Linked DNA regions of Filimonas lacunae. The protein of the gene in region 1 interacts with the protein of each later gene in a pairwise test. Links are inferred from orthologs where the notes say so. Each region holds a gene or a part of one and is shown on either strand. Other genes may lie near its edges.

Evidence for each region.
Region 2: the proteins of ung (region 1) and FLA_RS19960 interact in binary tests that used the Escherichia coli proteins (3 or more experiments, as listed by UniProt). The link is inferred for Filimonas lacunae from one-to-one orthologs.

Annotation. Positions count from the first base shown.
Region 1 is NZ_AP017422.1:2,345,090-2,357,589, reverse strand. What follows is about bases 5,373-8,098. They hold ung (uracil-DNA glycosylase), read left to right. Parts: upstream 5,373-6,262; coding sequence 6,263-6,934; downstream 6,935-8,098. Other genes in these bases: FLA_RS09320 (lysophospholipid acyltransferase family protein), read left to right, coding at 6,980-7,723; FLA_RS09330 (NmrA family NAD(P)-binding protein), read left to right, coding at 5,373-6,093. In the rest of the region: FLA_RS09360 (M1 family metallopeptidase), read right to left, coding at 1-835; FLA_RS09355 (dienelactone hydrolase family protein), read left to right, coding at 961-1,854; FLA_RS09350 (hypothetical protein), read right to left, coding at 1,927-2,445; FLA_RS09345 (thioredoxin family protein), read right to left, coding at 2,520-3,758; FLA_RS09340 (alpha/beta fold hydrolase), read left to right, coding at 4,026-4,706; FLA_RS09335 (winged helix-turn-helix transcriptional regulator), read right to left, coding at 4,730-5,125; more of FLA_RS09330, read left to right, coding at 5,206-5,372; FLA_RS09315 (metallophosphoesterase family protein), read right to left, coding at 8,513-9,952; prfH (peptide chain release factor H), read left to right, coding at 10,385-11,002; FLA_RS09305 (formylglycine-generating enzyme family protein), read right to left, coding at 11,128-11,931; FLA_RS09300 (hypothetical protein), read right to left, coding at 11,931-12,500. UniProt on the Escherichia coli protein: Excises uracil residues from the DNA which can arise as a result of misincorporation of dUMP residues by DNA polymerase or due to deamination of cytosine.
Region 2 is NZ_AP017422.1:5,069,437-5,082,077, forward strand. What follows is about bases 9,775-12,641. They hold FLA_RS19960 (nucleoside-diphosphate kinase), read left to right. Parts: upstream 9,775-10,933; coding sequence 10,934-11,350; downstream 11,351-12,641. Other genes in these bases: FLA_RS19950 (FKBP-type peptidyl-prolyl cis-trans isomerase), read right to left, coding at 9,775-9,812; FLA_RS19955 (DHH family phosphoesterase), read right to left, coding at 9,814-10,821; FLA_RS19965 (UbiD family decarboxylase), read right to left, coding at 11,486-12,641. Also shown: DNA replication/repair protein RecF, read left to right, coding at 1-422; FLA_RS19910 (DUF721 domain-containing protein), read left to right, coding at 437-715; FLA_RS19915 (Ig-like domain-containing protein), read left to right, coding at 979-3,429; FLA_RS19920 (CBS domain-containing protein), read right to left, coding at 3,526-3,993; FLA_RS19925 (ABC transporter permease), read right to left, coding at 4,091-5,137; FLA_RS19930 (BT_3928 family protein), read right to left, coding at 5,149-6,258; FLA_RS19935 (DUF1599 domain-containing protein), read right to left, coding at 6,286-6,837; folP (dihydropteroate synthase), read left to right, coding at 6,913-7,755; FLA_RS19945 (PI-PLC domain-containing protein), read right to left, coding at 7,762-8,580; more of FLA_RS19950, read right to left, coding at 8,856-9,774. UniProt on the Escherichia coli protein: Major role in the synthesis of nucleoside triphosphates other than ATP. The ATP gamma phosphate is transferred to the NDP beta phosphate via a ping-pong mechanism, using a phosphorylated active-site intermediate.

The DNA.
Region 1 (12,500 bases):
TATTATGCACCTGTGTGGGCATATATTCCTTAGCACGGGCCTGGTTATAATCCAGCACCCAGTAATTAACACTTAATGGCCCCTTCTCGCCATTATATACTTCTGAAAAGTTTACATATTTTCCGATGTAAGGAATAATGCAGTAGTTGCTGATAGGGTTTACCACCGCCCAGGTGTAGGTAGTGGTACCATCGCCATTGCTTTGCTTGTGCTGCAACCTTCCGTTACCTACCGCTACCAGCGAATCGGGCACGATCATCGTTAACGAAGCGCCGCTGTCCGGCTCATCGCTCTGATGATCTTTACAGGGATACCAGATAGAAGCACCCAGTCCCTGGCAGGCCACCGTCATGTAAGGGCGACCCAGCGAGTCTTTACCCCATACCCAGCCACCATCCCACGGCGGCCTGATGGCTTCATGCACCTTGCCGCCATAATAAATATCCACCCGGTGTATGCTACCCTTCTGTTGCTCCGGCATCCACACATGCCAGGCATTGCCTTCTTTTTCAAACGGCACCCGTTGTATTCCATCCCACAGCACACTGTCAATAACCAAAGGTTTCTGCAAATCCAGCTGCATTTTGCGCCCCTTATTAGCCTGGGTTACCTGGTAGCGAAGACTGTTTTTACCGGTAATGGTTTTACTACCCTCATCTGGCTTTACCGTAATGGCATAATATAGCACATTCCACCAGCTTCTCTCCGGTGTAATGCTGCCCCGCAACGTGTCGGCATGCGTATAGGCAGGCTTCTGCGCCAGCGCACTACCGGTTAATAAAACACCCGCCAGCAGGCTTATGCAGGCACTGATAAATAAACGTATACTATACATAATCATTCAAAAATCAAACATACTTATCACCAACGACTAACGCTATACCGTTATTATCTGGCTTTTGCCGAATATTAACTGGCAAAAAAAGGTATTTGCTAATTTTAATACAAACCACTATACATATGAGCAACAACGAAATCAAAAAGGAAGATATCAAACAGGAGGTGTTTGACCTGTATGATGACTATGCCCATAACCGCCTTAACCGGCGCGATTTTATGGAGAAGTTATCTATTTATGCAGTGGGTAGCCTTACCCTTACTTCCCTGATGGGCTTTTTGATGCCTGATTATAAAAACACATGGCAGGTGCCTGCCAACGACTCCCGCCTAACTACCGAAACCATACAATACTCCTCTGAAAAAGGGGGCGGCACTATAAAAGCACAACTATCGCAGCCCGTTAACAACACTAAAAAACTGGGTGGCATTATTGTGGTGCATGAAAATCGTGGCTTAAACCCTTATATAGCCGATGTAGGCCGTCGTGCGGCGCTGGCAGGCTTTATCAGCATTGCTCCTGATGCCTTAACCCCTTTAGGGGGATACCCGGGTGATGACGAAAAGGGCCGTGAGCTGCAAAGCAAAAGAGATAAGAATGAAATGCTGGAAGATTTTATAGCCGCCTATGAATACCTGAAAAATCACAAAAACTGCAATGGTTATGTTGGAGTGGTAGGCTTTTGTTTTGGCGGCTGGATATCGAACATGATGGCTGTGCGTGTACCCGGCCTGGCAGCTGCTGTTCCTTTTTACGGCAGCCAGCCTGCAAAAGAACTGGTGCCACAGATAAAAGCGCCCTTACTATTGCACTACGCTTCACTGGACACCCGCATTACAGAAGGATGGCCGGCTTACGAAGAAGCATTAAAAGAAAACCATAAAGAATACACCGGGTATATTTACCCCAACGTAAATCACGGTTTTCACAACGATACCACTCCCCGTTATGACAAAGCCGCTGCCGAACTGGCGTGGCAACGTACTATTGATTTCTTTACCAAAAAGCTCAGTTAAACAATAGCGGAAATGATATAACAAAGGGGCCTGTTTTTGGGCCCCTTTCACTAAAATAAACCAGTATATTTTTTAATAAGGCTTGATATATGCGATATTAATACCATGAAAGCAATCATCCTGACATCCATTCGGAATATATCCACAAGAAGAGATCATTCCCCTGTTTTTGGTTTCAAAGTAAGTAGTAGCATCCCCTCTTTTTACCAGCCAGTCTACCCTGGCCTTCTCATAAATATCATCCAGGGTTAAAATAACACTGTCTATACCATGAGTCAGTAAACTGCTTTCATCTTCCGTCCATTGAATTAAAACAGTAGAATTACCTGTACCATCATTTGCATATTGTTTGCTGGTATAGGAACGCCCTGTTACTTTACCCGCTTGCACCGTAACTAAGGTTTCGGAACCAAAGCCAAATACAGAAGAAGTAACCGTCAAATATTGATAGGAATTATGAGAAGAATCTTTAAACCGCAACCAGGTTTGATAGCTTTGATCAAACTCACTTCTATAAGCCAGGCTCTCCTTCTTACAGGAAACCAGCGTTAACACTATCAACAATGCCAAAAGGCTATACCATTTTTTCATAATACAGGTTTTATACATCATCAACACTGATGAATAAACCTTGTATTTCGTTGCACGTAATTTTTTATTTTTTACTACAGCCGTTTTTCCAGCTGCGAGCGCAGGCTGGAAAAAGCAGTTACTTCCGGGTCCAGCAAACATATCCTGTTGACCCATAATAACGCATCGTGCAGTGCCGACTTTTCAGTATCGGGTAACCTGGTAAAAGCCTTTATCACGGTATACAGTTTACCACAAACTTCTTTGGTATAAATATGTTCTGCCAGTTTTCTTTCTTCACTAAAACCCGGTATAGAAGCGCTATCCTTTGCTCCCGTTAAAAATGGTTGCATAATATCGGCAAACATAGCCGCATCTACCGTACGCATGCTATCCACCGGAATATCCATCAAGCCTGCTGTAAGCGCATACCCTGTAGTAATCAGCTGCTTGTAATCCCTCACCATATCATAATATACCAGCTTCATGCGTAGCGTATTATAACGCGAACCCGCATCCAGCCCCGGCAGCTTATCCATTAACTGCAATAGCTGTTTTATCACCATCACATTTTTATTATCCAGCTCTTTAGCTATGCCACGGCTACACAAACGGTACATATTACCAGCCACTTGTTGTTGAGCTGTATCGCTTAACCCATCGTAATGTGCGAGAAAATATCCCAGGGCGGCCGTTTGGGTGTTCATCAGGTATTTGCCTAAAAATACCATCGTTTGCTCCTGTGCCATCTGCGTATAAGAAAGACCGTTAAAGTAAGCATCCAGCACTTTGCTATTATCCATGTCGGCCCGCTTTAGCTTATCCAGGTAAGCATGCAAAAAGCCCGTATCACGCGCCCCATTATCAAAACGCTCTTCCAGGCTGGCCAGGTTATCTTTTTGAACAGCTATCTGTAAAGCTTCTTTCCCCGTTTGCACAAACGGCTTCTCTTCCTGTTCGCCCACACGCTTGTGCAGCAGGTAGCCACCGCTGTTCAGATACAGGAAAGTAGGATATGCTTTTACATTAAACTTACGGGCAATATCCACCCCTTCCCCCTTCTCCGCATCTAAACGGTAATTCACAAACTCCGCATTATACACCTCGCCCACTTTATCAGCGGTAAATATATTCCGGTCCATCAACTTACAAGGACCACACCAGCTGGTATACACATCTATAAAAACAGGTTTTTGTAATTGCTGCGCGGTATCCAGCAACGCCTTCCAGCTACCCTCAAAAAAGCGGATACCTTTTTTATCTGTCTCCTGGGCAGTGGCAGTAATTACGGCAAAACAGAGTAAGCATACAAAGGCAAGTCTAATCGTATTCATATATCGTCAGGTTAATAGCAATCAAAAGAAATAATATATTCTTTGGCAGCATTAGCAGTGCTATGGCCGCGTTGTGTATTTGCTGTGTGGCAAAAAATCGTTAGCAATGCTAACGGGTATGCAGTTATTTTTTTCATATTACCATACTGCTTTTCATAACAGAGCCTTTCAAATATATCTAATTATTACATATAAATCCCTTCCTGTGATGAGCGGTGTTACGGGAAAGTTGCGGTAAGCCGCAGGAAAAAGCGGTAACTTTAATAGATGAAAACTCCCCTTCTATTGCTGCACGGCGCCATTGGAGCATCGTGTCAGCTGAAAACGATTGCCGGCTTATTAGCTTCTGATTACGATGTGCATTTATTAAACTTTCCGGGTCATGGTGGCGAAGCGTTTCCTGAAGAAGCATTTTCCATCCCGTTGTTTTCTACATCGGTGCACCACTACATACAAAAACACCAGCTAAAACACCCGGTTATATTCGGCTATAGTATGGGCGGCTATGTAGCCATGCACCTGGCAAAACAACATCCGCAACTGATACGTAAAATCATTACCCTCGGCACTAAGTTTCACTGGGATGAAACCATAGCTAACCGCGAAACAAAAATGCTGAATCCGGAAACTATTGCCGCTAAAGTGCCGGTGTTTGCTGCAGGTCTGGAAGCCATTCATGCCCCTAATAACTGGCGGGAAGTGCTGCAGCGCACCACTGATATGCTGTTGGCCATGGGACAATCCAATCCACTACAGCCAGAGGATTATAAAACCATTCAAACGCCTGTGCTGATTATGCTGGGCGACAGGGATAAAATGGTTACCCTGGAAGAAACGGTAAACACCTATAAAAATCTGCCCAATGCCCATCTGGCAGTGCTGCCAGATACGCCACACCCTATTGAGCAGGTAAATGCCGAAATGATCAACTGGTTTATACGGCAATAAAACGATAGCAGGTGATAGTAAAATTATTGCCCCGGAAAGCCGGCCAGGTCTTTAGGCACCATTCCATGCGCTTTGCTATCTTCCGTAGCCCACACAGCCATAGCATATAACACCGGTTGCAATCCCCTGCCCGAATCGGTAAGACTATAGGTTACATAAGGTGGCACTACCGGCTTTGCTTCCCGCACCACCAGGTTATCGTTTTCCAGCTGCTTCAGGTGCTGTATCAGCACTTTTTCCGTTACAGCGGGTATTGCCTTTTTCAGCTCGCTGTAACGTTTACTGCCCGAAAGCAGGTGAAACAGGATGATGGGTTTCCAGTAACCGCCAATTTTCTCCATCACATACGTAACCGGGCATTCGTTGAATGCAATCTGCTTGTTCTCCTGTATGGTAGAACTTTCTTTTACCTGTGCCATAGATACATACTCTGGGGTAAGTACTTGTAAAAAAGTAAGTACAAAAATAGCTTTGTGTTATTATATACAAAAAGAAGAATATGAAAGTTACCATTACCGGATCATTGGGCAATATCAGCCAGCCACTGGCCAAACAACTATTACAGGCAGGACATACCGTAACCATCATCAGCAGCGACCCCAACAAAAAAGCAGCTATTGAGGCCCTGGGCGCTATAGCCTCCATTGGAGCACTTGGCGATGTGGCTTTTGTTACCAGCGCCTTTACCGGCGCAGACGCCGTTTATACCATGATACCACCCTTTTTTGGCGCCAGCAACTACCGTGAGTATGTAGCCAATGCCGGCCGCATTTACGCACAGGCCATTGCCAGCGCAGGCATTAAAAAAGTAGTGAACCTCAGCAGCATAGGTGCACACCTCGAAAGCGGTACCGGCCCTATTGCCGGGCTGCACGATGCCGAAATAGCACTGAACCAGCTGGAAAACGTTGCCATTAAACACGTTCGCGCCCCGTTCTTTTACATCAACTTTTATAATGATATTCCGCTGATAAAACACCAGGGCATTATGGGTGCCAACTACCCTGCCAGCACCCGCCTGGTGATGGTGCATCCGGCAGACATTGCCGCTGCTGTAGCAGAAGAATTACAGCAAAACTTTACTGGCAAAAGCATACGCTACCTGGTAAGCGACGACCGCACAGTAGGAGAATCTGTTGCCGTATTGGCCAACGCTATTAGTAAACCCAGCTTACCCTGGGTGGAGTTTACCGATGAACAATCTGAAAACGGCATGTTACAAGCCGGATTACCGCCCGTAATGGCTACTATTTTTACCGAAATGGGCGCAGCACTGAGAAAAGGTATTTTATGGGAAGACTACGATAAAAACAAGCCTGCCCAACATGCGGCTCATTCACTGGAAATGTTTGCACAGGAGTTTGCAGCCCGGTTTGCTGCTGAATAAGCTTTTGCATCTCCCGTTATCCAAAAGACGCTTCTTTATCAGGCAGTAAAGAAGCGCCTTTTATACTTATAAACCTACCTCCAATTTCCCTTTAGCCAGTTTCCTGTAACTTCCGGCCCCAAAAGCGTATTTTTTTGTTAGTTTGCAACCAAACTGTTTTACAAAAACTATGGACGTTAAAATAGAAGCCAGCTGGAAAGAGGCATTACACCAGGAATTTTCCCGGCCTTATTTCGGAGAAATATCGGCCTTTTTGAAGACAGAAAAAATGCAGAATAAGGTTATTTACCCTCCGGGGGCGCTAATTTTTAACGCATTTGATAAAACACCTTTTGACGAAGTGAAAGTGGTGATTTTGGGCCAGGACCCTTACCATGGCCCAGGCCAGGCAATGGGTTTAAGCTTTTCGGTACCTGAAGGCGTTACCCCGCCCCCTTCACTGGTGAACATTTATAAAGAGTTGCATAAGGATATTGGTATGATCATACCTAAAACAGGCGATTTAACTCCCTGGAGCAAACAAGGCGTGTTGCTGTTAAACGCCGTGCTTACGGTACGAGCCAACGAACCCGCCAGTCATAGTAAAGTAGGCTGGATGAGCTTTACCGATGCTGTTATCCGCAAAATTTCGGACGAGAAGAAAGGTGTGGTATTCCTGTTGTGGGGCAAATTTGCACAGGAAAAGCAAATACTCATTGATGAAACCAAACACCATGTACTAAAAGCGGCGCACCCCTCGCCTTTCAGTGCCGATAAAGGCTTTTTTGGATGTAAGCACTTTAGCAAAACCAACGAACTATTAGCGAAGCAGGGATTAGACCCAATTGACTGGACAGTATAATTAACGATAGATAGAAAGAGTACCTTAAGAAGAAACTAGATTGAAATGAACTTTTTGAAGAATGTATTTGGCAGGATTTGGGCATTATGGGGGTTAAGCACCTTTTTTGCCACCATGATGGTAGCTATTTTATTTTATCTACCCTGTTTTCTCATGCGTGAACCATATGCCGCCCGCTGGCACCGTAGTGTGTCACGTGTGTGGATGAGCATTTTTTTGACCCTGGTGGTTTGCCCCCTGCGCACAAAAGGACGCGAAAACTATATCAAAGGGCGCAATTACGTGGTAGTTTGTAACCACCGCAGCCTGATGGATGTGCCTGTTACAACTCCTTTCATGCCCAATGCCAACAAAACCATTGCTAAAAAAAGCTTTGCCCTGGTTCCCATTTTCGGTTGGATCTATTCTTTAGGCAGTGTGCTGCTGGATCGTAAAAGTGCGGTAAGCCGCCGTAAAAGCTTTGAGCAAATGCGCAAAGTGCTGGCTATTGGCCTGGATATGGTCATCTACCCGGAAGGAACCCGCAACAGGACTTCCGCCCCATTGAAAAACTTTTATGATGGAGCGTTCCGGCTGGCAGTTGTTGCCGAAAAACCCATTATCCCGGTTTTAATATTCAACACAGATAAAGTACTTCCTACCAATAAGTTTTTTTACATGATGCCACACAAACTGGAAATGCACTTTCTGCCACCAGTACAGGTAAATGCAGGTGATAATGTAAACGAACTAAAAACAAGGTTGTTTAATGAGATGTCGGCTTATTATGCCGCCCATAAAAAGGGATAAACTTCTTCTACTACCTGTTACAGGCATAATTTTAGCGTTTTACCTTTCAAAACGTGCTTTTTTTTGCAGAAAAAGCACGTTTTACTTTATACAACATAAAAATGTACATGTGCAGCGTACCACTGCACATCTGCCGCAGCCCATGTTCAATGTTCCCGGGCATAGTACACATCTGCCATTGTGATAAAAAACATGTTCCGGGTTATACTGCACATGTTGCGCAACATACGGAAGATGTCACCTGCAACAATACAGTTCGTCGTAGCATCCTGCACATCTACCCGACGGCAATGCATATGTTACGCAAGACGCTTACAATATTCCCTATAATGTTGCAGATGTGCATTGTAACAAAATACATGTGCATTACACCCCTGCAGACATAACAGCCCCCATTTGCAGGATTACCTATGACCGGACAAATGTGAATTTACACACATCACATCTGCCCTGCCGTGCGTGAGATATTTTTACCAATAATGCAGATGTGACGCATTACGCAGAACATGTTACCGAAAATACATAAGATGTTATCCGGCACCAGACACATCTCCCGTGGTAAAGTGCAGATGTATTGTGTAATGTTTCAGATGTACAGGAAGATGCAACACACATTACCAGGGAGGTGTACTACAATTCAGGCAACAGAGCAGTTGTACTGCAGAATATTGCAGCTTAGCTCTATACCACGGCAATTGTTACAGAGCATGCGCCAGATGTGCAGTACCAGGCAGCAACACCCAATAATTACCGCGAGAAAAGAAGGCCTGACCCGTGCATAGTAAAAAATTACAGTTGGAAGATTATTTTACTCCATACAGGTTGTGGCAAACCACTTACATCATAAAAGTTTTCCGTAATAGCCGTAACCTGGTTATCCTGTAAGGCAAAAGAAAGCAGCACAGAGCCATTGCTCACCTCCTTACCTGCTGCATCAACCGGCGGATTATTTGCATACCATTCCACTCCTGCCAGATTTTGCAGCGAGCTGGCGTTGCCAAAAGGAATGGCACCATGCCCCAGGCAGCGGCAATAAGTGTTCGTGGCAAAGTCTCCGATTGTTACAGGCGAATTATACACTATGCCATTATGTATATGCCCCCAGTACCAGGCATACGGATCGCCCCCTAATGCATTGCTAACCTGGTTCCAGAAAGGAGTATAATATGCCTGTGTATCATTAGAACAATTATACTCAAACCCATTATGATGTGTCAACACAATTACTTTAGCAGGCTGTAATTGCAGGCTTTTAATCCAGCTGGCCTGCTCATTGCCTATATTACCATACATATAAGCATGCGTTACATCTGCATAAAAAGCAGAATCCAGGCAAAGCAAGGTCCAGTCGCCACATTGCAGCGCATAGTAGGTAGCTCCTCCTTGTTTGGCAAATACCCGCGAAGCCAGTGCCACATCCAGCAGCCCATGTGCGCCGCAATACATTTCGTGGTTAGAGTTTAAGGTAAAAGAAGCGCCTGCATAAGCATCCGGCCATATACTTAATAAATGATCCTGTTCTTCGCCAGTGGCATAGTAATGCGTATAATCATCCCCCGGTGTGCCAGAGTAATATACATCACCTAAATGCACCAGGTAATCCGGCTGCAAGCCCACCAACTGGTTCATCACTGTTTGGGCTACTTCTGTGCCACTACCCCAATCGCCCAGCATGCCAATTTTCACTTCCACATCGGTAGCTTTATTCAATGTTATTACAGGCGGGGGTGCAGGCAGCACGCCATTATCATAATAAATAATAGTCACTACCAGGTTAAAAAAGGCCACAAACCAGCCCTGATCGTAGGTTTCATACAGATTAGTGCCCAGTATGCTGCCATCGTCATACACCAGGTTGTTCTCGTCCAGTCTTTTATAGTTCGATTCTTTTAATTGCGAAGTGGGCATAGGCAAGCCATAATATACCAGGGCTATTTTCAGTATCCATAGCCCATGCATAATATCCTTGTCTTTAATATAAGAAGAAGCATGGTTAATCCAGAACAGGAACAACCCGGCATCTACACTGCCTTCCCCTTTCTGGTAACCAGGTGGAGCTACAGGCGCCGGTTTTTGAATAGTCCACTGTCCTTCGCGCTGCATATACAGAATTAACTCGTATTCGCTGTATTGCAAATAATGCAGTAATAACTGGATATAGCCCGCGATGGAATGATCGGCAGCAAGCCTGCGGTGAAGTGCTTCTACATTAAGAGTGTCGGTTTGCATTGTTTTTTATGGATCAGGCAGTTGAGATAATAATTAACTAAATATAATACATTTTATAAGCATCTGCAAGTACCTGTTGCATTATTTGTGTGTTAATAGCAGTCATAACAACCACCTCTTCACTATTATTATCCATATATCATTTATAGTTATACATGCGCTGCAATCCCCCCCACCCGTATACGTGTTCCATTGCAGCAAAAAGCCGCACCTGCTGCGTTTAAAAGCAGTGAAAAAGAAATAGTATTTCACAATAAACAAAAAAAATATACCTTTGCAGTCTATTCACCTGATTGTGTAACCTTAAATACACAATACCATGACTGAACAATTGTACATATAATCCATTCCGGAAAGTTTGCCCACGCAGGCAAAAGCATCTCTTTATTACATAGGGTTTCCCTTATTATTATCACGTATAACTGACAAGTCATGCACAGTTTATTGATACAAATTACCGCAGGACGCGGGCCGGCAGAGTGTTGCCGTGCCGTAGCCCGGGTACATGAATTATTATTGAAAGAAGCCAGAACAGCTGGCATTAGTATAGAAACAACCGAACAACAAAAGGCGGCTGTCAAAGGCACCTTCTATTCCATCACCATGCTGGCCCGGGGTGAAGCCCTGCCTGCATTTATGCAAAACTGGCAAGGTACCATTGCCTGGATTGCACCAAGTCCTTACCGTACCATGCACAAACGTAAAAACTGGTTTATAGGCGTGCAGGCTTTTAATATGCAACAACAGGTGCAATGGAACGAAGCAGATGTGGCGCTGGACACCTGCCGGGCTTCAGGGCCAGGCGGACAGAATGTGAACAAGGTAGAAACAGCCGTAAGAGGAACCCACAAACCTTCGGGCATTCAGGTGCTGGCTATGGACAGCCGCTCACAGCTGCAAAACAAAAAGCTGTGCCTGGAAAGGCTCAAAGCCAAAGTATTACAATGGCAGGCTGCGCAATTACTGCAAAACCAGCAAAGCCAATGGCAGGAACACAATGTGCTGGAACGCGGCAACCCCGTGCGCACGTTTAAACAGCCCTTACTGTAAACTTACAAATCTTCAAAACGTAAGAAGCCTGGCGGCATGGCCAGGCTTCTTACATTTAAACCGTATTATCAATAGCAACGGGATAGAAGTATCACCTGCTTATAAAAACAAGTTACGCAAACCTATCAGCGGTCAATACATACCACTCTAAATCCCTGGTTACTGAAAGAAGCATGTGGATTTACCCGGCCTATATCTACATTGTTGAAAAAACCACAGGCGTAGCGACTGCACCACCACGATCCGCCACGGGCATGTACCGATTGCTCTCCTTTTTTCACATGACCTTCGCAAAATTCAAACACGTTGCCATATACATCATATAAGCCATACGCATTCGGCTGAAAGCTACCCACCGGCGAAGTATACATATATCCATCTGTAGAATCAGCAGTTAAATGATCGTGCCCATGCCAGATGTTGGCATACTGGCCGGCCTGCTGTATATCATCACCCCAGAAATAAGCAGTACTGGCCCCGGCGCGTGCTGCAACCTCCCATTCATCCAACGTGGGCAAACGCACGCCTGCCCATTGGCAGTAAGCTTGTATATCATGGTAACTGATAGTGGTTACCGGGTGGTTTATTTTGCCATCAATACCACCGTGCGCAATACCATTCGGAAAGCGCCAACAGGCGGTACTGTCTTCCTTCCACCTGAACTCGTCCAGGCCTGGTTCAAATACCAGGGCATTATGTCGCTTTTCGGCATCGGTAATGTATTGGGTGGCCGCAACAAAAGCAACAAACTGGCGATTGGTTACCTCCGTAGCCCCTATATAAAAGCTGTTTACCTGCACGGTATGCAGGGGATTAAAGGCATGACCTTTTCGCCCCAGGGTATATGGCCCGGCTGGAATACGCACAAAGTCTGTATCAGAAACGGTTCCAAACAAGGTGGCTATATGTAAGAGTATACCTGCCAGCATTAACTCATGGCATTAAACAGGTCCATAGCACGCTTCATAATCAAATCTTCATTGGCCGTATTCAGCACCAGGAAGGCAGCGTGGTAACTGCTTTCTTTACCATATAATTTACCATACGACGCCGAAGAAGTAAATGGCTCGTATTTCGCGCCCTTCATCAGCAACATCAGCACCGTTAATACATCATGGTCTTTGCGGTCGCGTTTGTAAAACTCCACCAGGAAAGGAATCATTTCCAGGGCCCTGATCTCCACCAACGCATGTTTATAGTTCACTCCCATTCTGCCACTTCTATTGACAGACTCCTTTATCAAAGCCATTACCGAATCGCGGTTGGCTTCTAAAAAATCGGTCTGGCGGGCACTCCACACACTTTCATTAAAAGGCTCCGGCAAATGCCCGAAAATTTTCTTCTCTTCGTCCTTTTCAGTCAGTATAATATCACAGTTCTGAAGATAGGTTTCGGCATGGATCATATGATAAGTAAACTTCTCCCGCAGGGTTAATGATAAATAGTCCTTAGCGGCAAGTATGGTATTGTCACTTTCGTCACTGGTGGTTTTGCCGAG
Region 2 (12,641 bases), 2.7 Mb from region 1 along the record:
ACCTGGTACAGCTACAATATGATAGTCAACTTAACACCACACCACTTGCTACCCTGCTGCAACAGAACCGTCAGCGCGACATGCATTTGCAACGTACTACCTGCGGCATTCATAAAGATGATATAGACATTTTCATGAATGGACTTATATTTAAAAATATAGCCTCCCAGGGACAGCGTAAAAGCCTTTTATTTGCCATCAAGCTTTCAGAATTCATTACCTTGAAGCAGCATAAGGGCTTTACCCCGGTGTTGCTGCTGGACGATGTTTTTGAAAAACTGGATGCCAGTCGTATGCATAATTTACTGCACCGCGTTTGTGTAGAAGAAGAAGGCCAGGTATTTATTACTGATACCCATAAAGAGCGCCTGGAAAAAGCTTTTACAGATTTGTCAGTTGTCTACCAACTCGTTCAATTGTAAACTACATTTGCACTATGGAAATGTCATTAGGAGATGCCATGAAGGCGTTTATTCAAAAGAGCAGGCTAAAGAATGGTATCCGCGCCGTTCAGATAGAAGAAGTATGGGAACAACTGATGGGTAAAACCATCTCGAAATACACCGAAAAAATCCAGATCATCAACAACACCCTGTTCATACGCACCAGCGTAGGCCCACTAAAACAAGAGTTACACTACCAGAAACCCCAGATCATTCAAAGGGTAAACGAAGCCCTGGGCGAAAAACTGATCACCGAAGTGGTGATACAGTAATAGCTATAGCGTCTTCAATTCCGCCTGCATATCCTTTCAGGCGGAATTGAACTAACTGCGACTAACCTTGGTAAAAAATGAAAAATACACTTTCTGCCAACCAATCAATCCAACAATAAACCATTGTATCTGCATGGTTTAGCCTTTCCCCCTTCTCCATTGTCCTCTTTTTGTCCCCGGTAAGTTCAGGGAGTGGAAGAATATATATAGGATATTGCTAATCATTGATTTTTTATTCAGCAACCAAACTAACAAAACAACTTATGCTTAACACACCTGTAAGCAACCCTGTTAGAGGTATTGCCTTATTATGTGCATGCCTCACCCTAACAGTAACCTGTATTTTTGGCCAGTGGCCGGGTGGTGTATCCGGGTCACTTACCACCTGGTTTAAAGCCAATACCACAGGCAATATTATTATACCTAACACCACCACTAATGGGGTGTCGCAATGGAACAGTGAAAAAGGCACGTTTTCCATTACCCAGGCCACTGCCAGCCGCCAGCCCGTTTTTACGGCCACTAACACCACAAACGGCAGTTTTAATTTTAATCCCTTTGTGCAGTTTAGCAAAACCAGTAATACGGTTTTATACAACACCTCTAATACCGACAATCTGCTGGGTAATAATGGCAGTATATTTATGGTTATTAACACCTACCGCACTATTGCCGATGGCAACCCCAGTAGTTTTACTTATAAAAATAGTGTTACCAACTCTTCCATTGCGTACCAGTTTAAACCCGGCTTTCGTATTCAAACAGGCGATGGTATTTCGGGCAGCACGGCCGATTATTATAACTGGGGCGCACCACTTCCCTCCCCTGCTCCTACCTATCCGGAAACCTCCGGTATTTTACTTACTGCTAAAGGTGTAGACAAAGCCACTACCGACAAATTTTTCAATGGCAGACGCAATGGCGATTCCATAGCCATCACACACCGTTATGATGCCCCTTACGATGGCTATAGTTACACACCTTCTATATCATATGGTTTCTTCCTCGGCAGTGATGCCACTACTACAGGCGCACAAAACATGAGTTGTGGCATTGCCGAACTCATCACTTTTAACACCCTGCTTTCCGATGCGGATCAAAATAAAGTAGAAAGCTACCTGGCTATTAAATATGGAATTACCTTAACTAAAAAACACTCCTTCTATAATCTTAATTATGTGGCAGCTACCGGAACAGTGTTATGGGACACTACCGCTAACACGGGTTATTGGTATAACATTACCGGCATAGGTCGCGACGATGCATCGGGTCTGCAGCAAAAGCAATCACGCAGCATGCACAACAATGCACTCATTAGCCTGTACAATGGTTTTGGATATACCAGCCTGCCCACAGCAAACGCTACCAACAGCAATACGATAGCAACAGACAATTCCTTTTTATTAACGGCAGACAATGGCCTCTCTACCCAGATAACCCGCTGCTCTCCCGATAATCAATTAGTGCATATGGCCCGTATATGGAAAGTGCAAAAAACAGGCAGCGGTATTGACTCTGTTACCATAGCAGTAAATGCTACAGATGTACCTGCTAATGCTACCCGCCTGTTGGTGAGCGCTGACAATACTTTCCCCGCTGCTGCTACAGTAAGCTATCCTTTAAAAAGCATCAGCGGACAGTTAGCTACGGCGGTGCATTTAACAGATAAAGTATATTTCACTTTCGGTACCGATACCTTGCATGTAGCAGTAACTACAGTTCAACCAGATTGCGACCATCCTAATGCCGGCTCTGTCAGCGCCGGAGTAACAGGTGGCGTAACGCCTTATACCTATTTGTGGACGCCTTCTGCTGCCACCACAGCCAGCATTACTAATTTATCCGGAGACACTTACACATTGGCTGTTACCCACGCAGGCTGTACTTACACCACCAGCGCCACCATACAGGCTGTAGAAGCCGCCACTACGCCACAGGTAGACGATCAATCTGTATGCCCTAATCAAACAGCCACCTTCACCGTAAAGAACCCGGCTACCGGCGCTACCTATGCCTGGTATACCAGCAACACCGGCGGCACGCCACTCAGTAACACAGCACCCGGCACCAGCTATAGCACCGGCGCATTATCAGCCAGCGCCACCTATTATGTGGAAGCTATCAGCGCCACAGGTTGCAAAAGCACACCCCGCACTGCTGTTTCCGCTACGGTATTAACTGTGCTGGCACAGCCGGTGGTAACTGTTACCACTACTACACTCAACAGCATCACTTTCAGCTGGGCACCGGTAACAGGCGCTACAGGCTACCAGGTATCTGTAAACAATAGCACATATCAAACACCTAACGATCCTTCGGGCCTGTCACATACGGTTACCGACCTCACGCCTATGACGGAAGCCAGCATACGGGTAATAGCCCTGGGCGTTCAAACCTGCCAGAACAGTGCAGCAGGTGCAGCAACAGGCAAAACCTTATCAGCCGAAGTGTATATACCCAATGTGTTTACACCTAATGCAGATGGAAAGAATGATGTGTTTAAAGTATACAGCAACATTATCAGAAGCATGCAGCTGAAAGTATTTAACCAATGGGGCGAACTGATTTTTTCCAGCAGCGATAGCAACGCGGCATGGGATGGAACCTACAAAGGCAAGCCGCAACCGGTAGGCATTTATGTGTATGCCATCAAAATAACATTAACCAACGGCAACCAGGTAATACGAAAAGGAGACATTAACCTGCTTCGTTAATTCAAGTTCATCCAATAAAATCCCCCCAAATACAAAGGCCGCTATTGCAGGAAGTTTCCTGTATATAGCGGCCCTTTGCTTTCCAGGCGGAATAGCTTAGTATATAAATTTCCTTGTGCTAAATCCTTCACCTACCCAGCCATTGTTAATAGTTTCCTCTACAATGGGAGCCAGGGCTTTATCCTGTAAGGCTTCACGCACCAGGTCGTTCACGGTAATTACTGTTTTAAATTCAAAATCGTCAAACACCGGCAGGTAGCGGGCTTTATAGGCATTCATCAGCATCATGCAATATTCGGCATCGTCATTACTGCTAACAACCGGCAAATCAGCAGACATCACTTCTTTAACCAGGGTTGATTGTGAATAGCGCCCCTGTAAAATCACCTTTCGTGCATAATCGCGTTCTGAAAAAATACCCACATACTTGCCCTGGTACATAACCACCAGGTAACTTAAATTTTCGCATTCCATGGCGCTTAACGCTTCCAGAACGGTGGCATTGGCGTCAATGTAATTGCTTTTCATTCCCTGCCTGGACAGGAGTTTAGATACGGTGCACATAGCGCTTCGGTTTATGCTGGTTTTTACCAGCGATTGACAATTTGTGAAGTGGAGGATTTAATGCAAAAAGAAAGCCACAAAAAGGCCAGGCTAAGGATTAATTGATTCTTACTCTGGGATCTATAATGCCATACAACAAGTCTGCCAGTAAATTTACAACAATAAAACAAGATGCTGTTACTAAAACACTGCCCATTACCACCGGAAAATCCAGTTTTTCCAGTGCATCTACCGTCATCTTGCCTATCCCGTTCCAGCCAAAAATGTATTCTACAAAAAAGGCACCTGCCAGTAGCTCGGCAAACCACCCAGTAATGGCTGTTACTACCGGATTTAAGGCATTACGCAGGGCATGCCGGGTAATTACCTGCCAACGGGTTAACCCCTTGGCATAAGCAGTACGTATGTAATCCTGGTCCAGCACATCCAGCATGGCGCTGCGGGTAAGTTGTGCTATTACCGCCAATGGTCTGATTCCCAAAGTAATAGCCGGCAAAATCACATTGCGCAGTTGCAGGTGTTCGCCGGTAAAAGTATCAACTTCAAACAAGCTGCCGGTCATATGCAGGCCGGTATAATCAGATAACACAAAACCGAAAATATAAGCCAGCACAATGCCCATAAAAAAAGAAGGGGCCGAAATACCCAGTATGCTGGTAAAAATGGCTGCCCCATCCCACCAGGTGTTTTGTTTTACCGCAGCCAGAATGCCCAATAATATCCCCACAATAGTAGCGATGCACATAGCTATACACGCCAGCACTATGGTTTGCGGTAATGCCTGCAGTAACATGTCCGATACGTTCCTTTTGGTTTGGTACGACCGGCGCAGGTAGGGCAACTTCACCCCTATGCGGGTGTTACCTCCTATAAAAAAGCCTTTGAGTTGTTTAGATTGGATAGCATCAGCCGTGTAAATGCTGATGGGCGATACATCGTTTGCATATAGCAGAAACTGCTTCCAGCGGGGCTGATCTAACGCCAGCTCTTTACGTATGTTTTGAATAGTGGCGCTGTCGCCGGTTTGGCCCAGCACCAGGCGGGCAGGATCGCCAAAGCCCTGAAACAGCACAAACACCAGCATCACTACTCCTACCAGTACCAGCAAGCCATATATACTTTTGCGTAGGAGTAGCTGAAGCATGTGTTGTTATTTTAGAGGTGTGTTTTCCGCATACTCTCCAGGAAAGAATTGCCGCTCTTATAGCTCTTCTTGTCCAGGATATCCGCCCGCTTCATTAAAAAGAAGGTAGGTACTACCCTGGCGGCGGTTTTTAATACGGTGGCATCCAAACCTACTATAGTTACCTTGTTCTTGTCAAACAGTTTGGCAGCAGCATCCGGTAAAGGCGTAGCCACAATCACCGGCATATTCCAGGTTCTGGCTTCGGCCAGCAACTGATCAAACACTACAGAAGCCTTACCCCAGTTATCAAAATTTTGCGCCATTACCAGCACATAAGGCACCGGTTGCTGTAAAATAGCGTTGGTAGTATCCGTACCAGATTCACTGGAAAGTTTAAAGTCTTCAATCGGGGCCACTGCGTTGCCTTTTCTAATCAGCTTATCGTACCTGTCTACATATTCATAAGTAGAGTCCAGGTCGGCAGGTATATTGTTGGCATCAAACTCTACCTCCTTGCCTGCTTTCTTATAACGGAAAGTAATAGCAAAACTGTCGATCACCGCACCCGCTGGCACTTCCATTTGTTTCACCAGGTTATTACCTTTTTTATAAGGCAAACAGTCCACAATAGGCAGGTATTGCAACACATACCACTGTAAACCACCGGTAGCCACCACAGTAAGCACCAGTCCGGCTAAAGCCGAAGAAGAAGGCAGCGTACCAATAGCCTTTTGCTTAAACACCAGCACCAGAATCAGCACCAGCAGAAAAATATCTTTCATAAAAGATTGCAATGGCGATAACGGTAAACAGTCGCCAAAACAACCACAGGTTTTTATTTTGCCCGATAACAAAGCATATCCGGTAAGGAAGGTGAAAAAGATAATCAGCAGCAGCAACAACCAGGTAAACAGGCGTATGCGCCAGCCTATAATAATAGCCACACCAGCCAGCACCTCAAACACGTTCATTACAATAGAGAAGAAAAGGGTGTAGTTATGAAAAGCATCCCAGCCCCACACTTCAAAAAACTCCTGCATTTTATAACTCAATCCTAATGGATCGTTGGCTTTAATTAAGCCGGAGAAGATAAACAACAATCCTACTATCCAACGTATAATAGTCAATACAACTTTCATTATGCTACAATTGATTAAGGGTATCGGTTAAATTAAGTTATTTTTCTCATACGACAGAATTAATGCAAACACGGCATAATTAATAATGTCGATATAGTTAGCGTCAATGCCTTCACTGATCAGCGTTTTGCCGTCATTAGCCAGTATCTGTTTAATGCGCAGCAGTTTCACCAATATCAGGTCGGCAAAACTTTCCTGGCTCATACTACGCCATGCTTCTCCGTAATCGTGATTTTTATTCAGCATGGTGTTTTTAGCCACCACTATCTGTTCTTTGTACCAGGCTGCGGCTGTTTCAGCAGGTACGTCTTCTACTGCGGGATTGTTCAGCTGTAACTGAATCAACCCTATTACACCGTAATTGATAATGCCTTTGAATTCAGAAGAGATATCATCCGCTACTTTCTGCTGCTTTTTCTCCTGTATGGTGCGAATGCGCAAAGCTTTAATAAAAATCTGGTCTACTACAGAAATGGTACGCAATACCCGCCACGAGGTGCCATAGTCTTTCGTCTTTTTCACAAAAATATCCATGCCTGCTTCCACTATTTCATCGTACTGCGTGCTGGTATCAGCCATAATCGGTTGCTTTTGATGTGGTTTGTAAGAAGCCCAAAAATAAGCGTTTATCCTACAATGTGTTTACTTTTGCACATGGTACAACGAAAAAGCAGTGCATATACACTCAATTGTAATGGCCGTTTATTAGCGCTTACCCGCCCGGTTGTTATGGGCATTATCAACACCACTCCCGATTCGTTTTACAGCGATAGCAGAAAGCAAAATATAGATACCGCCCTGGCACAGGCCGAACAGATGCTGGCGGATGGAGCTACTATATTAGACCTGGGCGGACAAAGCACCGGCCCCGGTAAACCACAGGTAGATGCCGCCACAGAAGCTGCCCGTGTAGTACCCGTAATTGCTGCCATACACCAGCGTTTTCCGGAAGCCTTTATTTCAGTAGATACTTATTTTGCCCAGGTTGCCAGGGAAAGCGCCGAAGCAGGTGCCTGCATTATTAATGATGTAAGCGGCGGCACGCTCGACATGGCTATGCTGGATACGGTAGCCGGCCTGAAACTGCCTTATGTGTGCATGCATATGAAAGGCACCACCGAAACCATGCAACAGTTTGCCCATTACGAAAACGTGACCCGCGAAGTATTGGATTTTTTTATAGAACGGCTGGAAGCCTGCAGGCAGGCAGGTATTCATGACGTGATCATCGACCCTGGCTTTGGCTTTGCCAAAACCATAGCCCATAATTTTCAGCTGTTAAAAGAGATGCATTTGTTGCAAATACTGGAAAAACCTGTTTTGCTGGGTATCTCCCGCAAATCTACCATTTACAAAACCCTGCATATTACACCCGAAGAAGCTTTAAACGGCACCACCGTTTTACATACCGTGGGGCTGCAAAACGGTGCGGTTATTTTACGGGCACACGATGTGAAAGAAGCCATGCAGGCAATACAACTGATGCAACACCTGTAACCACGCCTACAAACCAGATACCGGTTGTTGCATTTCGCGCGACAACAGAAATTCTTTAAGTTTAACGATCTTGTTGGTATTGATTAAGTCAACGCCGCAGGTAAGCAGGGCTTCCCATACTTTGGCATTTTCCGGCGCAGCATACAATCTTACCTTTTCATCGTTGCGGTGCGCTATCTGTATAAAACGGCACAGCCTGGCGCGTTGTCCGGCTGGTAAATCACCCTTGCCCGACCACGAAAGCAGGCGTTTGTATTTACAGCTGGCAGTAACAGTAGTTTGTGCTATTACCGAATCGCGGGTAAGCTTTTTTAAATCTTCATCAATAAAGGCACGACGGCTGGTTTGCGCCAGCAGGGTGTTATAAGGTCTGTGACCGCTTATTACCACCGTTACCTTGCGCTTGGTAACCACCCCATCTTCGTAGCTGGTGATAATAGATTTGTATTTTTCCAGCAGCACCTCCAGTACACGGTAAGTTCTTTCTGCGTTGGATTTAATATCTATCAGTAAAGTGATCGGATGATCGGGTAATTCCTTACCATCTTTATAGCTTCCGGTTAACAATGGTTCCAGGTATAAACGCTCCAATGTCTGCTTCTTTCTCAGGCAGGGTAACAGATGTGCCACCACCAGGTTCTCGCCCCGCAAATACACATCCGCTTCTACATACGTGTAGCCATTAGACAATGCATCATATAAAGGATTTTTACGCCAGTAGTCGTTGTGTGAAAAAGCATTGTCCAGTGTTACCACCTGCGCATTCAGTTGATAGAATACACAAAGTAACAGGCACAGGGGTATTGCACGCTTCAGGGATAACATGGGGGATTATTTGGATTTGGTATTGTAAAATAAGCTTTCCCCTGTTTCCTTGTTGTTATGAAAGTATAAAATCTACATTAAATTCTTTATACAAACAGGATATTGCTATACTCTAAAAATAAAGTATTACCAGTCACGCTGTTGTCCCGTAAACTGGGGGCATCTACCGGCGGCGGCACTTTCTGAAACTGTTCCCCTGCAAGCGTTTGCGGTACCAGCAACAAAAAAGGAGCTGCATTGCTGCAACTCCCTTTTTTATACGGATAAAGCTTATACTAGTGATGAGCGCCATGTGGTGCACCACCTGGAACAGCGCCGTGTGGTGGCATGCCAGGCATAGCAGGGCCAGCTGCTGGCGGAGGAGGTGTAGTAACGTCCAGTACTTCTACTTCAAACACCAGGTTAGAAGAAGGAGGGATAGCACCCATGCCCTGTGGACCGTAGCCCAGCATAGAAGGAACATAGATTTTACCTTTACCGCCTTTACCAAAGTAAGGTAAAGCTTCGTCCCAGCCTTTAATCACCTGACCAACACCTACAACCAGTTTAAACGGATCGGTGTGGTGCATAGAAGTGTCCATGTTGGTATCGAATACTTTGTCGTTAGACATTAAAGTACCTTTATACATAATAGAAGCCTGTTTGCCGGAATCAGCTTTTAAAGCAGCATCACCAGGAACAGTGATTTCTACAAACGCACCGGATTTGGTCTTTTGCGCTTTGATGCCTTTTTTAGTCAGGTAGTCTTCTACTGATTTTACGTCTCTTGTTTTGGCCAATTCCATTTCTTTCTTGTAATCTTCGGTAGTTTCTGCTTCAGACTTAAAGCGACCTAAGATTTTTACAGTACCATGTATCATACCACCCTTGGTAAATACATTGTTGTATTCAGGAATAGCGCCCAGTTTCTTTAAGGTATCAATGCTCAGGTTGAAAGCAATGCTGTCACCTACAGAACATTGTGGTATCACTTCCATGAAAGTGAATTTGGCACGCTGGCTGGTATCTACCATAGCGTAACCTGGAATTTTACCGTAAGTAGTGTTTAAAACGGTGTCTTTTTCAGGTAAAGCGTAAGTGATATTGAATTTGATAAAGTCACCGCCGCCCAGCTTTTCGCCGCCTTTGCCTTTGGTGATCTTGTACAATAAGCCAGATTTAGTTTTTTCGTATTTCACCTGGCATGCAGTGAATGTAGCTGCCATGGCGGCTACAAATAGTAATTGCTTCATGTTACTGTAGTTGTGCTTCGTATTGTTGTATAACTTGTTTGAATTTGCGAACTGTTACATCCAGCGAATCGCTGCTGCGACCGCCGGCAGCATTTTTATGGCCACCTCCCTCAAAATGCTCACGGGCAAAGGCGTTTACATCAAAACCATCTTTACTGCGGAAGCTCCATTTACGTTCTTCGTCACGATCAATTACCAGGGCGCCCATTTTAATACCCTGTATAGAAAGCAGGTAGTTTACCAACCCTTCTGTATCGCCGGTTTTGGCGTCAAACTTCAATAAATCGCTTTTGGGCACTACCATAATGGCAGTGTTATATTCATATAATATCTCCATGCGGTTTAACAGGGCGTTACCTAATAAACGCAGTCTGTTTTCCAGTGAGCTATCATAAATGTTCTGGTGAATGGGGGAATGTTGCAGCCCCAGATCTTTAAAATGCGCCACAATACGGTGCACATGGGCAGATGCGCCCGGAAAGCGAAACGAACCGGTATCGGTCATAATACCCGTATACAGGCAGGTGGCAATAGTTACGTCCAGCTTATCGGCATAACCCGAAGCGGCTATAAAATCATATACCATTTCGCAGGTACTGCTTTTAGCAGTGTCGCTAACGCCATAGTTAAAAGCTTCTTCCTGTGGTTGCTGGTGGTGATCTATTAATATTTTAACACATTTAGCCTGGGTAAGCAACTGCTCCATGTTTTTGGTACGGTGCAGCACGTTAAAATCCAGGCAAAACAGCCAATCGGCATTATTTACTATTGTGGCTGATTTCTCCTTATTAGCTTCATAATCAATCACTTTGTTACAATCGGGCATCCAGTTTAAGAAGCTGGCCCAGTTGGTTGGCGAAATAATCACCACCTCATGCCCCAGTGCTTTTAAAAAGTGATATAAACCCAAAGTAGACCCCATAGCATCGCCATCCGGCTTTTGATGCATGGTAATTACAGCCTTGTGCGGCTTAGCCAGTAATGGGAAAAAATATTCAATACTTTGCATACAGTGCCGGCAAAATTCAGGGATTCGGGTCATTCCTTCAAATATTATTTAGGCGGTTAGCGGCCTTCGCAATTTTTACTACTTTTGCCGGCGAAAAGTTATAACACTTTATATGAGTAACAGAACATTTACTATGATTAAGCCTGATGCTACTTCTAAAGGGCATACCGGCGCTATACTGGACCAGATTATCAAAGCTGGTTTTAAAGTAAAAGCAATGAAATGGATTCACCTGAGCACTGCACAAGCCGGCGAGTTTTATGCAGTACACAAAGAAAGACCATTTTACGGCGAGCTGGTATCTTTCATGAGCAGCGGTCCTATCGTAGCAGCCATTCTGGAGAAAGACAATGCGGTAGCTGATTTCAGAACGCTGATCGGTGCAACTGATCCTGCTAAAGCTGATGCTGGTACTATCCGTAAAAACTTCGCTTCTTCTATCGGAGAAAACGCGGTTCACGGTAGCGATAGCGATGAAAACGCAGCCATCGAAGGAAACTTCTTCTTCTCTGGTTTAGAACGTTTCTAAGCAAAAAATTAAAACCCTGCCACAATAACCGGCAGGGTTTTTCGTTTTTAATATCAGTTTTTTAAGGGTTTAGGGTTGAAAAAAGGGGCAGTGGTTTCCCACAGCCCCTTCTTCTTTTATATACTTCCTTCATTATCAGATCATTCCAAACAAGCTTCCGCCCTTAGCAAATAACCGGTCTATCTGCTTTTCCACAGCAGCATCTTTTATTAATGGCGGCGCATGGTGCGTTTTAATACGGGCATCTATTACCAGCGATCCACGGCATCCCCAATGTTTGTTTTCATAAAAACTGTTGATACCATAAATATCATGTGAGGGGTTACAACGGGTAAAGGTGATCCATAAAAAGTTATTCAGTGTAGCTGCGGTAAAGTCAGTATCATCTGTAACAATGATCAATGGTGCCTGTGCCATGTTAGGCACGCCATCTAAAGCAAGCCCGTTTTCATAATCAGCAGCACGTAACTGTTTATCCAGCAATTGCATCTCTTCCGCGGCGGTACCATAATCGATAAAAGCAGGCCCTTGCACCACCACCACACCCGGAATTACCATTTGCGCATTTTCAAAACCTTTCAGTTCTTTCAACAGCGATGGCACTTCGGTACACAAATGCCGCTGTACGGGGCCATAAGCTGCAAACACCACCTTACTGCCACTGTTTAAACCAGTACCGGAATAATCCAGGGTATCTATGGTTGTGTGTGTGTAAAAATGCACATCCCGCTGCCAGTTAATACGCTCCAGTACATATTGCATGTACGCTATAATATGATGTGTGGAAAGCTGGTTGGTATCATCAGCAGTAATAAATAAAAACTTAGCCAGGCTTAACTGCCCTGTACCCAGCACCCTGTTGGCAATGGTAAGCAGTTCCTGCGGCTGTTGCACACGCTGGTAAGGTGTGTAGCGTTCGCTGCCTATAGCCAGCAACAAAGGGTGCACCCCTGCCGCATCTACGGCATTAACTTCTTTTAATCCCGGCACCTCTGAAGGGATAGCTTTACCGGTAAGTTCGTGAATGAGCAAACCAAAGCTGGTATCTTCCTGTGGCGGACGGCCCACCACCGTAAACGGCCAGATGGCGTTTTTACGGGCATATACTTTATGCACCTTCATTAACGGAAACTGGTGGGTTAAGCTGTAATACCCCAGGTGATCGCCAAACGGCCCTTCGGGCTTGGTTTCGCCAGGATGCACTTCGCCGGTGATTACAAAATCGGCATCTGTGCTAATGCAATAGCCATCTTCATATGTATACCGGAAACGCCGGCCACCAAGCACCCCT